3 regions of the Caproiciproducens sp. LBM24188 genome follow, and region 3 is predicted to be linked to each of the others. Evidence: a T-box and tRNA genes for the amino acid it is inferred to sense, from the RefSeq annotation. Region 3 holds a T-box; the other regions hold tRNA genes.
What was found. A T-box is a leader RNA that pairs with one kind of tRNA and senses whether it is charged. The one in region 3 lies ahead of ACSVDI_RS10855 (valine--tRNA ligase), so its partner is inferred to be a tRNA-Val.

Region 1: it has a tRNA-Val gene. The T-box ahead of ACSVDI_RS10855 (valine--tRNA ligase) is inferred to sense a tRNA for this amino acid. The anticodon was not compared.
Region 2: it has a tRNA-Val gene. The T-box ahead of ACSVDI_RS10855 (valine--tRNA ligase) is inferred to sense a tRNA for this amino acid. The anticodon was not compared.

The regions. Positions count from the first base shown of each region.
Region 1 covers NZ_CP196862.1:1,840,153-1,844,765, reverse strand. The annotation lists gene ACSVDI_RS08715 (YerC/YecD family TrpR-related protein) at 1-187, shown strand, start outside; gene ACSVDI_RS08710 (class I SAM-dependent DNA methyltransferase) at 184-927, shown strand; gene hslO (Hsp33 family molecular chaperone HslO) at 939-1,844, shown strand; tRNA gene ACSVDI_RS08700 (tRNA-Val) at 1,913-1,989, shown strand; tRNA gene ACSVDI_RS08695 (tRNA-Asp) at 1,995-2,071, shown strand; tRNA gene ACSVDI_RS08690 (tRNA-Phe) at 2,075-2,150, shown strand; tRNA gene ACSVDI_RS08685 (tRNA-Gly) at 2,156-2,231, shown strand; tRNA gene ACSVDI_RS08680 (tRNA-Cys) at 2,238-2,312, shown strand; gene ACSVDI_RS08675 (DedA family protein) at 3,033-3,689, shown strand; gene ACSVDI_RS08670 (M24 family metallopeptidase) at 3,953-4,613, shown strand, end outside.
Region 2 covers NZ_CP196862.1:218,211-222,823, forward strand. The annotation lists gene serS (serine--tRNA ligase) at 1-74, shown strand, start outside; gene ACSVDI_RS00960 (acyl-[acyl-carrier-protein] thioesterase) at 283-1,068, shown strand; gene guaB (IMP dehydrogenase) at 1,366-2,844, shown strand; tRNA gene ACSVDI_RS00970 (tRNA-Met) at 3,090-3,166, shown strand; tRNA gene ACSVDI_RS00975 (tRNA-Glu) at 3,172-3,246, shown strand; tRNA gene ACSVDI_RS00980 (tRNA-Val) at 3,323-3,399, shown strand; gene ACSVDI_RS00985 (hypothetical protein) at 3,476-4,105, shown strand; gene ACSVDI_RS00990 (GH25 family lysozyme) at 4,532-4,613, shown strand, end outside.
Region 3 covers NZ_CP196862.1:2,291,844-2,296,456, forward strand. The annotation lists gene ACSVDI_RS10840 (NADH-ubiquinone oxidoreductase-F iron-sulfur binding region domain-containing protein) at 1-37, opposite strand, end outside; gene ACSVDI_RS10845 (NADH-quinone oxidoreductase subunit NuoE family protein) at 24-515, opposite strand; gene ACSVDI_RS10850 (AAA family ATPase) at 866-1,357, opposite strand; T-box leader at 1,605-1,884, shown strand; partial or broken gene ACSVDI_RS10855 (valine--tRNA ligase) at 2,022-4,397, shown strand; gene ACSVDI_RS10860 (VanZ family protein) at 4,374-4,613, opposite strand, start outside.

The DNA of each region.
Region 1 (4,613 bases), 450 kb from region 3:
TAAAGCCATGTCCCAGCGTTTACTGGTCGCGCATATGCTGAGCACCAAACGTGTTTACAGTGATATTGTAGCCGAAACTGGAGCTTCCACCGCGACAATCAGCCGCGTAAACCGCTCTTTGAATTATGGCTGCGACGGCTATGAACTGGTATTCAATCGTTTGGACGCCGGAGAAAAGAAAGAATGAGTTATGTCTCTTTTGCGCAGTATTATGATGCTTTGACCCAAAATGTAGAGTATCAGAAAAGAGCTGATTATTTTTGCGGCCTTTTGGAACGGTACAATCATGAACCGGGAATTACTCTGGACTTGGCCTGTGGGACCGGCAGCCTAACCGTGGAACTTGCCAAGCGCGGTTTTGATGTGTACGGTGTAGACCGTTCGTCCGCCATGCTTTCTGTCGCGCAGCAAAAAGCGGCCCAGGCGCAGCTGAATCTTTTGTTCCTTTGTCAGGATATGCTGCGGCTTGATTTGTTCGGGACGGTTGACACCGTCATTTGCGCGCTGGACAGCGTGAATCACCTAAACGGAGAAAATGAAGTGCTGAAAGCGTTTCAGCGCGTTTCGCTTTTTTTGAATCCGGACGGATATTTTGTGTTTGATGTAAACACTATTTATAAACATAAGCATATCTTGGCAAACAATGTTTTTATTTACGATACGGATTCGGTTTACTGTGTCTGGCAGAACCATCTCAACGAGAAAAACTGCCGTGTGGGCATTACTTTAGACCTTTTCGGGCGGGATGAACGAGGGGCCTACCACCGAAGCACGGAGCGTTTTTACGAACGTGCTTATGAACTAGACCAAGTTGTTTCTTTGCTGGACCGCGCCGGAATGGAAGCGGTCGGCATGTTTGACGATCTTACTTTTGAAAACCCGCAGGAAACCTCCGAGCGGGTAGTATTTGTTGCCAGAAAAAGATAAGGAATTTTTATATGGATAAAGTTTTAAGATGTATTACGTCAAACGGCGGAATCATGGCCGCCGCAATTGATTCTACCTATATTGTTGCAACCGCTCAGCAAATTCATCACACCAGCGCAGTGGCAACCGCCGCACTTGGCAGGCTGCTGACGGCTTCGTCCATGATGGGAACCATGCTGAAAAAATCGGACGCATCCATTACCCTGAAGATGAATGGCGGCGGACCGTTAGGCTCCGTAGTAGCAATAGCGGACGGGAAAGGGAACTGCCGCGGTTATGTGGAGCACCCGGAAGTGGAACTTCCATTGAAATCGAACGGGAAGCTTGACGTGGGAAAGGGAATCGGTTCCGACGGCTTGCTTGGTGTAATACGGGATTACGGCGAAGGAAATCCGTATTCTGGCCAGGTAGAGCTTCAAACCGGGGAAGTAGCGGAGGATATTACGCATTATTATGCGGTAAGCGAACAAATTCCTACGGTCTGCGCGCTTGGTGTGCTGGTGGATAAAAGAGATATTCGCCAAATTCTGGCCGGCGGCCTGCTGATTCAGGTGCTTCCAGGTGCGGAGGAATCGGATATTGCCAAGCTGGAAGAGAATGTGAATCAACTAAATTCCGTTACTTCCATGCTGGCAAAAGGAATGAATATCGAAGAAATCTGCCGCACGGCGTTAAATGGGTTTGACGTGGAAGTTTTGGATGAGTACTCTGTTTCGTATGCCTGCAACTGCAGCATGGAACGCGTGGAACGCGCACTGTCCACCTTGAAGCCGGAAGAACTCTGTTCGCTTGCAGATGAAACCGGATATGCGGAGGTTAAGTGCCAATACTGTAACCATGCGTACCGTTTATCGGTGAATGATTTGAAAAGAATTGCAGAGTCCTCCCACGCAAAACAAAACATGGAAAAAAATTAAAAAAGGTGTTGACAACTGTAACAATATATAGTATTATATAACACGTCGCTGATGAACGCGACGCAATCGGGAGCATAGCTCAGCTGGTTAGAGCACCTGCCTTACAAGCAGGGGGTCATAGGTTCGAGTCCTATTGTTCCCACCAAGAATGGCTCGGTAGTTCAGATGGTTAGAACGCTAGCCTGTCACGCTAGAGGTCGTCGGTTCGATCCCGATCCGAGTCGCCATTCGCCTCTGTAGCTCAGTCGGTAGAGCAGGGGACTGAAAATCCCCGTGTCGGTGGTTCGATTCCGCCCGGAGGCACCAGTTTCGCGAACGTAGCTCATCTGGTAGAGCGCCACCTTGCCAAGGTGGAGGTAGCGAGTTCGAGCCTCGTCGTTCGCTCCAATATGTGGCGTCATAGCCAAGCGGTAAGGCAAGGGTCTGCAAAACCCTGATTCCCCAGTTCAAATCTGGGTGACGCCTCCAGTATTATCAAAATAATCGCCGATGGATTGTAGAGATTACAGTCCATCGGCGATTTCGTTTTATGTTTATTTAGGGTCACGGTAAAGAAGATTCCGGCAATTCTTATAGTTCTCTATAAATGTTTGGTGAAAAGAATGGGACTTTGAACAACTTAAGAACAAGAGTAAAAAAGCAGGGCCATATTCAAAATTCTCCCATTTATTGTTTTGCCGCTTTTTGTTTTTATACTGTATAGATGTTTCAAAAAAGAGATACGCGCAAATCCTACATACACAGTTTAAGCGAATGATAAGATTTGCTGCCTTTTGAGCTAATGATTTGTGGGTACGGTTCAAGCACTGTTCCTTCTATATGGATTTTTACTGCGTAAAGTTAGAGTAGATGCGGCCATTCCTTGGTATTGCGCAGCTGACCAAAAATTGGTATGTGCTCCAGTAGACAGAAACATCCTGCGAAGCAGAAAAAGCCATCACAAAAAGGATATGACGGCTCCAAAGCATGATTTGACCACGAAATCAGGTAAAAACCCCACTGTGCAATTTTATTGCCTGTGGCGCCGTCATGGCGAAAACCGGAGCCATTGTATATCCTAGGAACAGCAGGCAATAGCGCTGATAAATTCCCCCTATGTGAAAATAATTTTGCACAGACGGCAAAGGACTGATATAATAAGTAAAGTATGTTGAAAAACGGCTTGTTAACATGTTAAGGAGAATGGTTTTGGATTTCAATTTGATTGTGGATGTTGTCCTCCATCTGGATAAATATTTAAATATAATTATCTGTCAATATAACATTTGGGCTTATGTCATTCTATTTGCAGCAATTTTTATTGAAACCGGACTGGTCGTCACCCCGTTTTTACCAGGGGACTCTTTGATTTTTGCAACCGGTGCGATTGCCGCTGTTGGCGGTTCCATTAATATTCCCGTTGTGATCATCCTGCTTTATATTGCCGCCATCTCGGGGGACACGGTGAATTACCATATCGGGCACTTTCTGCGTAAAAAAATAAACAAAAAGGAACACATTCCTTTGATAAAGATGGAATATATTGAACGGACCCATGCGTTCTTTGAACGGTACGGCGGCAAAACCATTACCATTGCTCGTTTTGTTCCAATCGTACGTACCTTTGCCCCCTTTGTTGCAGGGGTAGGGGAAATGACGTACCACCATTTTATCGGGTATAACATTATCGGTGCATTCCTGTGGGTGTCTTTGATGTTTGGCCTAGGCTATTTTTTTGGCAATATTGACTTTGTAAAGAATCATTTCAGTTTGGTGGTAGTAGCCATTATTTTTATTTCCGTAATGCCGGCAATCATTTCTTTTTTGATATCAAAAAGAAAAGACAGCAAAACGTCAGATCCCTGATGGACACCAAAAACGCCTGAGAGACCGGTGAACGGAAGTTCAGGAGTTTTTTCGCATTTTTTGTGGTAATTACTTGTCCTGCCTCAGAACTCGAGCCTGCCGCACAGCGATTTTTTATTTGCTCGTTTCAGAAAAGTAGGGAAGCGGTATCAGAAATGTGCCGAAAATTGGTATAATTCGGTTCCTAGGCGACTAAAGTGTTTTATCCGGATGAAAGTTATGGTAATATATAAAATAAAAGTTTGAGGAAAGAGGAAATCGGAATGCTGAAGCAGAGTAGAGTGCAACGGGTAATCGCAAACATGGAAGCCGAACAATTAAAGCAGATTATCATATCGTCAAAGGAGTCCATTTATTATTTGACGGGGATATGGGTGGACCCATTCGAGCGGATGTTTGCCCTGTATTTGGACGACAGCGGAAGAGTTGTATTGTTTGGCAACGAACTGTTCTGTCTTCAGCCTGAGCCCGGAATGGAATTGGTGGTTGGAAAAGACGGGGTGAATCCTCTGCCGGACTTAGCCTCTGTGGTAAAGCCCGGAAAAATCGGGATTGACAAAACCTGGCAATCCAAATATTTGATCGGCTTGATGGAACTTCGTAAGGACATTGTTCCGGTTAACGGCTCGACTCCGGTTGATATGGCCCGCTTGCAAAAGGACGCGGAGGAAATTGAAGTCATGCGGAACGCCTCCAGAATCAACGATGACGTTATGAAAACCGCCATTTCGCTGATTCATGAGGGCGCAACAGAAAGCGAAATTTCCGGCCGTATTGAAAAGATGTTTGCCGAACGGGGTGGCGATCATTCCCCAGAAGGGCAGATTGTTTCCTTTGGGGGAAACGCGGCAGACCCGCATCATGAGGCGAACAATACGGTTATCCGTGATGGGGATAATATTGTACTGGATATTTTTACGCCGA
Region 2 (4,613 bases), 920 kb from region 3:
CAGACGGAAGCGTCACCGTTCCGGAAGTTCTGCGTCCTTACATGGGTGGCATTGAAGTCATTAAACCCGAATAAACCAATTATATAAATATGTCATCAGACCGGAAGTTTTGTTTTTCTTCCCAAAAGGAAGGAAGACGGGACTTCCGGCTGTTGTATCTGCTTCTTTTCGAAAACTGGAATCGAGCGGCTCCGGAGATAGCCATTCGTGCGGCTAGTATGTTTCGAGAGTTGTTTGAATCTGCAGGGAATTAGGAATTTTCGGAGAAAGGATGTTCTGTTTATGTCTGATTTGGTGAAGGAGTACGCCAGCACCATGCGGGTTGCAACCTATGAGGTGGGCGCGCAGTGCATTCTGCGGCTAAGCGTTCTGCTGCGCATGTGCCAGGATGTAAGCGAGCGCAACATGGCACTGCTTGGTCTTGGCTATGAGAAACTGCGCGCGGACGGGATTGTGTTTCTTCTGATTACCAATCAGGTCAAAATACACCGGATGCCGGTCCACGGGGAAACAATTACCATGAAGACCCACCCGCGCGGGATTTCTGGCGCGCAGTTCTATCGTGATTTTATCGTATATTCCGGAGAAGAAAAAATCATTGAGGTGTTGCAGACCTCGGTCATTGCGGACGGCAATACGCATAAGCTGCTGCGGCCCAAGAAGTTTTTGGATTACGGAATATTCAGCGCAGAAAAGGTTTCGGAAGAAGGCCGCATAACCAAACTGTCTGTGCCGGACGATCTCCCTCTGGTGGGGGAAAGACCCATCCGGTTTTCGGACCTGGACTACAACACACACCTAAACAACGCCGTTTATGCCGACATCCTGACGGATTACCTTCCGGGCGGCGCGGCGGGCCGTCAGTTTGCCGAAGTGCAGATTAATTACGTTACGGAAAGCCGTCTGGGCGACACACTTCAAATTTATGCCGCGGAGCGGGACGGCCGCATCTGGATGAAAGGCGTGAACGAACGGGGCTGCGGATTCACCGCCTCCGCAGTAATGAAACCTTTTCCAAAAGAGGAAATGAAAAAGGCGCGCATCGGTATTGAAATCTCAAATTCGTGATGATATAATTACAAAATATATAACAAACCTTGTACGTGAATCACCGTGATAGAGAGAACTCTTAGCGAGATGTATTTACGGCAGAGCGGCTATTTTCCATACGCAAAAGGTCCGATTTTGAAAAATCTCAGTTTGTGCTCGTCTTTTTCGGCACAGATTGGCGATTTTTCATTTTATAAACAGGAAAATACTTTCGCACTTATTTACCCGTGGCCATCGTAAACACGCAGAGGAAACACAGGAAGATGATGCACCGGCTTTTTTACAGAGGCGGCGCGATGTAAAGAGGAGGAAATCATGTTAAACACGGACTATTCTCAGAAGTTTGTTAAAGAAGCGCTTACGTTTGACGACGTGCTGCTGATTCCGGCGGAATCCCACGTTTTGCCGAAGGAAGTCGACCTTACCACAAACCTGACCAAAACCATCCGGCTTAACACCCCGCTGATGACGTCGGCAATGGATACGGTTACGGAAACGGAAATGGCGATTGCCATCGCGCGGGAAGGCGGCATTGGAATCATTCATAAGAATATGCCCATTGACAAACAGGCCGACATGGTGGACCGCGTAAAGCGTTCCGAAAATGGAGTGATTGTCGACCCGTTCTTTTTGTCCCCGGAGCACCTGGTCCGGGATGCGGATGAGATTATGGCCCGTTACCGTATTTCCGGCGTGCCGATTTGCGAAAACGGCAAACTTGTGGGCATCATTACCAACCGTGACCTTCGTTTTATGAGCGGCAGCGATTATGACCTTCCGATTTCCCAGGTCATGACCAAGGAAAATCTTGTGACCGCGCCGGTTGGCACCACGCTGAAGGAGGCGCAGGAAATCCTGCGCAGGCACCGCATTGAAAAGCTGCCAATCGTAGACGCCAAGGGCAATTTAAAAGGCCTGATTACCATTAAGGATATTGAAAAAGCGGTTCAGTACCCGAATTCTGCAAGAGATGCAGGCGGCCGTCTTCTGTGCGGCGCAGCCATCGGAGCCACTGCGGATGTACTGGAGCGTGTTGCGGAGCTGGTTAAGGCGCAGGTGGACGTTGTGGTGCTCGATTCTGCACACGGCCACAACAGCGGCGTCATTGACGCGGTAAAGAAAGTGAAAAAGGCATATCCAAACCTTCAACTGATTGCGGGCAACGTCGCTACGGCCTCCGGTACGCGCGCCCTGATTGAAGCTGGCGCGGACTGCGTAAAGGTCGGCATCGGCCCCGGTTCCATTTGTACTACGCGAATTGTTGCCGGTATTGGCGTACCGCAGATTACCGCAGTTTACGATGCAGCCTGTGCGGCGGCCGAGTATGGAATCCCGGTCATTGCGGACGGCGGCGTGAAATATTCCGGGGATATTGTAAAGGCGCTTGCCGCCGGCGCGAACGTCGTTATGGTGGGCTCGCTGGTTGCAGGCTGTAAGGAATCCCCCGGAGAAACCGAGCTGTACCAGGGCCGCCAGTTTAAGGTATACCGCGGTATGGGCAGCCTTGCCGCTATGGGCCACGGCAGCAAGGACCGTTACTTCCAGCAGGATGCCAAGAAACTGGTGCCCGAAGGCGTAGAAGGCCGCGTACCGTACAAGGGACCCCTTTCCGACACCGTGTATCAGCTGTTGGGCGGCGTGCGCTCCGGCATGGGCTACACCGGCTGCGCCAACATTGAAGAGCTGCACGAAAAAGCACAGTTTGTCCGGATTACCGGTGCCGGCCTGAAAGAAAGCCATCCGCACGACATTCAGATTACCAAGGAAGCGCCGAACTATTCGCTTTCCATCTAAATTTACGCGTTGGGCAAAACGAAAAGCCGGCCGCGTGCCGGCTTTTCGTTTTTCTGATTTTTAATTCTCTGAAAAGGGTATAATGCCCCGAAGATCGTGTATAATGTTAAATACCGCTGTTTCGATTCAAAATATTTTTGAAAAAAACTCGGAAAAATTAAAAAATGTGTTGACAAATAGGGTATGCCTAAGATATAATATAAAACGCTCCGCATTTCACTTATGCGGACAAACTGAATAACTGTGGCGGCATAGCTCAGTTGGCTAGAGCATTCGGTTCATACCCGAAGTGTCATTGGTTCAAATCCAATTGCCGCTACCAAATATGGCCCGGTGGTCAAGCGGTTAAGACACCGCCCTTTCACGGCGGTTTCACGAGTTCGAATCTCGTCCGGGTCACCATTTTTATATCCAGGTCAATCTCCGGCGGGTTTCCAATGGTGATTGACTTTGCATATTCCGCACACATGCGGACTATGGACGCATAGCTCAGCTGGTTAGAGCGCTCGCCTCACACGCGAGAGGTCATGGGTTCGAGTCCCCTTGTGTCCACCACGGGAAACGCGCACTTCACTTTTGTGAGGTGCGTTTGCTTTATCCCCGTGCCTTTTCGTAAAACGGGCCGGGCACAATGGCAACCGCGGTTCCGTGTTTTCGCGGCTGTGAGCCGCCGCGCGGCAACGAGGACGGAATTTACCTGATACAGGAAGGGATTATGAAAATGAAACAGATAAAGAAACTGACAGTTCTAACTCTTGCGCTCATTATGGTGGGCACCATGGCGGCATGCGGCATGGGAGACGTAGGCGGCACGCCTGCCCCGTCCGGCAGTTCAACTTCCTCCCAGGCCTCCTCTGAGGCTTCCCCGCAGGTGGACGAATCCAATTATGAAGACAGTGTGGACGGCCTGGCCAAATACCTCGCAGCAAAATCGCTGATCTCCGGTACGCCCTCCACCATGCGGGCGGATTTTATCGGGGCAGAAAAGGGTGTACGGTACCAGTTTGGCCTGAACGGGAAGGACAATGTAACGGTAGAGCTTTATCAGTTCCCCAGCACCCTGAATGAAACGGCACAAAAAGTATTGGACGCGGTGAAGTCCAAGGGCAGCTTCACCATTATGGATCAGCAGGTTTCGGCGGTTCTTTCGGACAGTGGGAAATACATGCTGATTTATAAGGACACCACAACCAACAACGACCAGAACAAAAAGCGTCAGGAGGACGTTACCAACGCGGTAAAAGCCTTTAAGAACGCATAATCCTTGGTTGATGAAATTCTAATTTGAAATAAGGAAGACGTACTGCTTTTTCGGCAAAGCTGTGCGTCTTTTTTGTTGTCACCGATTAACCGGAAGATTCATGGCAGTGGGATGCACCATCGTACGTAGCCACAGAAGCCGCCGTCAGGCGGCGAACAAAAGGGGACCGGAATTTAGTTTCACTGCCGTAGAAACAGTACGGGAAAGGCGGCAAGACGTTTTAAGTAAGAACTTAGGGAAACAGTTTCTTTGTAAAAGATCGGCCGAAGATAAAAAGGGAAAGCCTTCAAAACAAACGTAATTTGCTTTGAGGCTTTTTTTCAATTTTTAAGAAAGAATTAATTCACCAAAAGTTGACAAACGAAAAATACCAGCATATAATCAAACAGAAAAAATATAGTAAATAATGGAAATTGGAGGATTAAAATGAGAAAAAAACTGCTTTCCCTGATCCTGGTTTTCGCAATGGCTTTCACCGTTGCTTTGCCCACCTATGCGGACACAGCAA
Region 3 (4,613 bases):
CCCGGAGATTCTGTAAATCCGCTCTATTCTGCAGCATCTGCGTTTTCCCCCTTCAGTTGATTGACAAGCTCCGTTGCTTTCTCCGGCGTCATCATGCCGAACACCTCGTCATTCACCGTCAGCGCCGGCGCAAGTCCGCACGCCCCAAGGCACGAAACCGTTTCCACTGTAAACAGCAGGTCATCTGTGGTTTTCTTCTGCTCTGACAGGTTCAAATCCTTACGCAGCTGCTCCAAAATCGGCATCGACTTGCGCACATGGCAGGCGGTACCGTTGCAGATTTTAATCACGTATTTTCCTTTTGGTTCCAAAGAGAAGTTCTCATAAAACGTAGCAATACTGAAAATGCGTGCCCGACTCATGCCAAGCTTCTCGGAATAATAATCAAAAATTTCCATGGGAAGATAATGGTACACTTCCTGGGTATCCTGGAGAATTGCGATTATGTTTCCGGGGTCATACTTGTGGTTTTCCAAAATTTCGTCAAGTTTTGCGAAATCACACGAAGGGGACATAAGTTTTCTCCTTTCACTTTATACATCGCCATAAATACTACCATATTGATAAATTATTGTCAATCAAATACAACTCGGTTTCTACTTGCTAAAAACGTGGAAATTTTGTGGATTATTTTGTGTATCAAGATGATTTCATGGATAAACCCACGGTTAAGTTTTATCGGGAAATATTTCGTACCATTCCATTGAAAAGAAAGGGATTTCGACGTATGCTTAACACAGCAGAGTTTCGGATAAAGTCTGCGGAGCGACCCACACCTTTCCTCCCTTCTGGAACGCTTTCAAAAACAAAAATGACCTTTCCTGTTTGGAAAGGTCTGAAACGCAGAGCTCGTTTTTATAGAAAACTATTCCTCCTCTTCCGGTTCCACCAGCACATCAACTTCGTCGCTGTCCGGTTCTTCGAACTGCTCCCCGAACAGGCGCTTCATATTTTCATCCACATAGTACGCCTTTTCAAGGCCCTTCCGAACGTTTTCGTTTCTCTTTTTCAGATATTCCTGCCAAGTTTGGCGGGACACCTTTACATAATGCAATTCACAGCTGATATCTTTTTGCAGCAGGCACGCTTTCAGTCTTTGCCGTTCCGCCCTGCTCCAGAATCCAAAATCCAGTATTACGTTGGAGCCGGTGCGGATGATCTGCTCTGCCAGCCGGTAGAGATACACTTTGGTTCTTTGCAGAATTTCATCGTGCTTTTCCCCCAGGGAATCATCAAATAAATCAAGCATCAGCTCGTCGCAGGAAAGCACTACGGCGCGCCGTTCCCACTGAATCCGTTTCGCGTAAGTGCTTTTCCCGCTGCAGATTTTTCCGCATACCAAAATAACCTTCGCCATCCCGTCCCCACCCTTTCATTGGATTTGCAATTTAGAAATGGAACATCGTGCCAAAAGGCTTGGCGCGTCATTTGCCGAAATTCACTCCCATCGCTCCGTCCTTTATTTTATGAATTTTATGGCACAATAAGAACTCTCGGAATCCATTTCGAAAAACGCAGCTGGGTGTTCTGAAATTAAAAATTCCTATTTTTACTCTTGACAAAGAAAAAGGACTGTCATAAAATAAGTGAAATAATTGAACAGCAGAAAAGCTTGGAAATGGAAGAGTACCTGTCTGGAGCAGCACAGAGAAGGGATGGCTGGTGAAAATCCCCGCTGCAAAAGCAGGAAAGTGACCATGGAGCTGCGAACTGAACGCGTTTATGCCAGTAGGATTTGCCGGAATTCCACCGTTAAAAGGAAACCGTATCGGAATAGCAGGGCGGTAAACTTTCTGCGATCCTGTACGGCACAAGCGTGTGCGGAGCGCAGGTTCCGTACAAAGTTAGGTGGTACCGCGGAGTGATTCAGCCTTCGTCCTAATGCAATTAGGACGAAGGCTTTTTTATATTCTTTCGCTTTCTCAATCGGATTTCGATCTTACTGTTTTCTGTTTAAATGCTGTTTTAAAGAAAGGAGCAAAAACGATGCTTGAACCGCACTATGATGCAAAAAATGGGAAAAAGCTATGCAGGAGCTATGGGAAAAGGAAGGAACTTACCGCTTTCTTCCCGACGGGCGGGAGGTTTACTCCATCGATACGCCTCCGCCGACCGTCAGCGGAAGCCTGCACATTGGGCACATTTTTTCCTACACACAGGCAGAAATCATCGCCCGCTTCCAGCGAATGCAGGGTAAAAACGTTTTTTATCCCTTTGGTTTTGATGACAACGGCCTGCCTTCTGAACGGCTGACCGAAAAAGAACATGGGGTAACAGCAGCTTCTATGCCGCGAAGCGAATTTACCCGCCTTTGCCGGGAAACCACAGAGCAATACCGCAACGAGTTCCAGGCACTGTGGAAGTCCATGGGATTCAGCGTAGACTGGAGCCTGCGGTATGAAACCATCAGCCCCGCCGTACAGAAGCTGTCGCAGCGCTCGTTTCTCCGACTGGCGCGGGAAGGAAAGGCTTACCAGAAAGAGTCCCCCGTTCTGTGGTGCACCAACTGCCGTACCTCCATTGCGCAGGCGGAGCTGGACACCGCGGAAAAGGATTCCGCCTTTCACACGATTCCGTTTTACGTTGGAACGGAAATGATACCCGTCGCCACCACCCGACCGGAACTGCTGTACGGCTGTGCCGCGCTGTTTGTCCACCCGGACGACACCCGCTACAACCACCTGATTGGCAAAACCGCACGCGTCCCGCTCTATGAATTCGATATACCGGTTCTTGGCGACGAAAAAGCCGACCCGGAAAAGGGAACGGGCGCGGTCATGTGTGCAACCTTTGGCGACACCACGGATTTGGAATGGTTTGAAAAGCACCATCTCCCTTACAAGTGGATGATGGAGCCAAACGGCCGACTGCCGGAATCCGTCCCGCTGGTTGGCGGTATGAAAGCCGCCCAGGCCAGAGTACGAATGGCGGAGCTGCTAGAGGAGCACGGACTTCTGCTCAAAAAAGAGCAGATCCGGCATACCGTTTCCGTTCATGAACGCTGCGGGAAAGAGGTAGAAATTCTGCCGTCCCGGCAATGGTTTTTCGATATTTTATCGCACAAGGAGCGTTTTCTGGCCGCCGCGGACGAAATCAACTGGTATCCGGCTTCCATGAAAACCCGTTACCTGCTCTGGGTACAAAACCTGAAATGGGACTGGTGCATTTCCCGCCAGCGGTATTTCGGCGTTCCGTTTCCGGTCTGGTACTGCAAGCGGTGCGGAAAACCGATTTTCGCGGAGGAGTCCCAGCTGCCTGTCAACCCTGTGGAATGCCCGCCACCGCACCCCTGCACCTGCGGCTGCACGGAATTTGTACCGGAAACCGCCGTAATGGACACCTGGGCTACCTCTTCTCTTACCCCCTTCATCAATGCTCAAACCGCGGAGGAACACGGCCTGCGCGACGCTTTCCCGCCCATGAGCATGCGCACACAGGCGCACGAAATTATTCGCACGTGGGCGTTTTATTCCATTGTCCGAAGCATTTACGAAACCGGGCAGATTCCTTGGAAGGACATCATGATTTGTGGGTTCGTTCTGGCCAAAAAAGGGGAAAAAATCAGCAAGTCCAAGGGCAACGCCGTCGTTTCCCCAAACGAGCTGATTAAGCAGTATTCCGCGGACAGTCTGCGCTACTGGGCGGCGGGTGCGCATCTTGGTACCGACACGCTGTTTTCACAGGAAGAATTGAAGCAGTCCGCCCGCTTCCTGACCAAGCTGTGGAACGCAGCGAAATTCACGCTGGGCCGACTGGACGCTCTGGCGCTGTACGCTGACGAAAAACCGGAAACTCTTCTTCCGTTGGACCGCTGGATTTTGCAGCGCTGCGCCCAAACCGCCTCCTCTGCCGCGCAATGGCTGAACCGCTATGAAATCGGCGCAGCAAGGCACGAAATCGACAATCTGTTCTGGAAGGATTACTGCGACACGTATCTGGAGCTGGTCAAAAACCGCAGCTACAACGCAAAGGACGAAACGGAACTTCGCTCCACCGCCTGGGCGCTTTCGCACGGATTTCTGTCCATTCTAAAGCTGTACGCCCCGTTCGTCCCGCATATGACGGAGGTCATTTACCAAACGTACTACTGCAACCGTGAAGCAACGCCCTCTATCCACCTTTCCCGCTGGGACGAAAAAAGCCTTCCGGCGGAACTTCCGGAAGACTTTGGAACCATCATCAAGCAAATTTTGTTTGAGGTTCGGAAACAGAAATCCGAACGCAATTTGTCGCTGAAAGCGGAACTCGGCGATCTTACCGTTACCGTACCGGATGAAATACTTCCGCTACTGGAACAAACCCGTTCGGATTTGCAAAGCTGCTGCAACTGCAAAAACCTGCACCTGATTCCCGGTGAATCGTTTTCGATTGCGCTATCGCCCGAAGCGGTGAACTGACCGCCGTTTTTTCGCAGAGCGGAACAAAAACAGGCAGCAAACCACCGTTCCTACCACGCCGCCGCAAAAATCCAGAAAAATATCCGCTACGCTGCTGCCGCGCTCGGGAGTAAACAGCTGAATCAATTCATCGCAGGCCGGCACCAATAGCAGAAAAAAGCCCTGTGCAAAAACAAATTCCAGCCCTTCACAGCGGTACGCCCGTAAGGTGAGCGC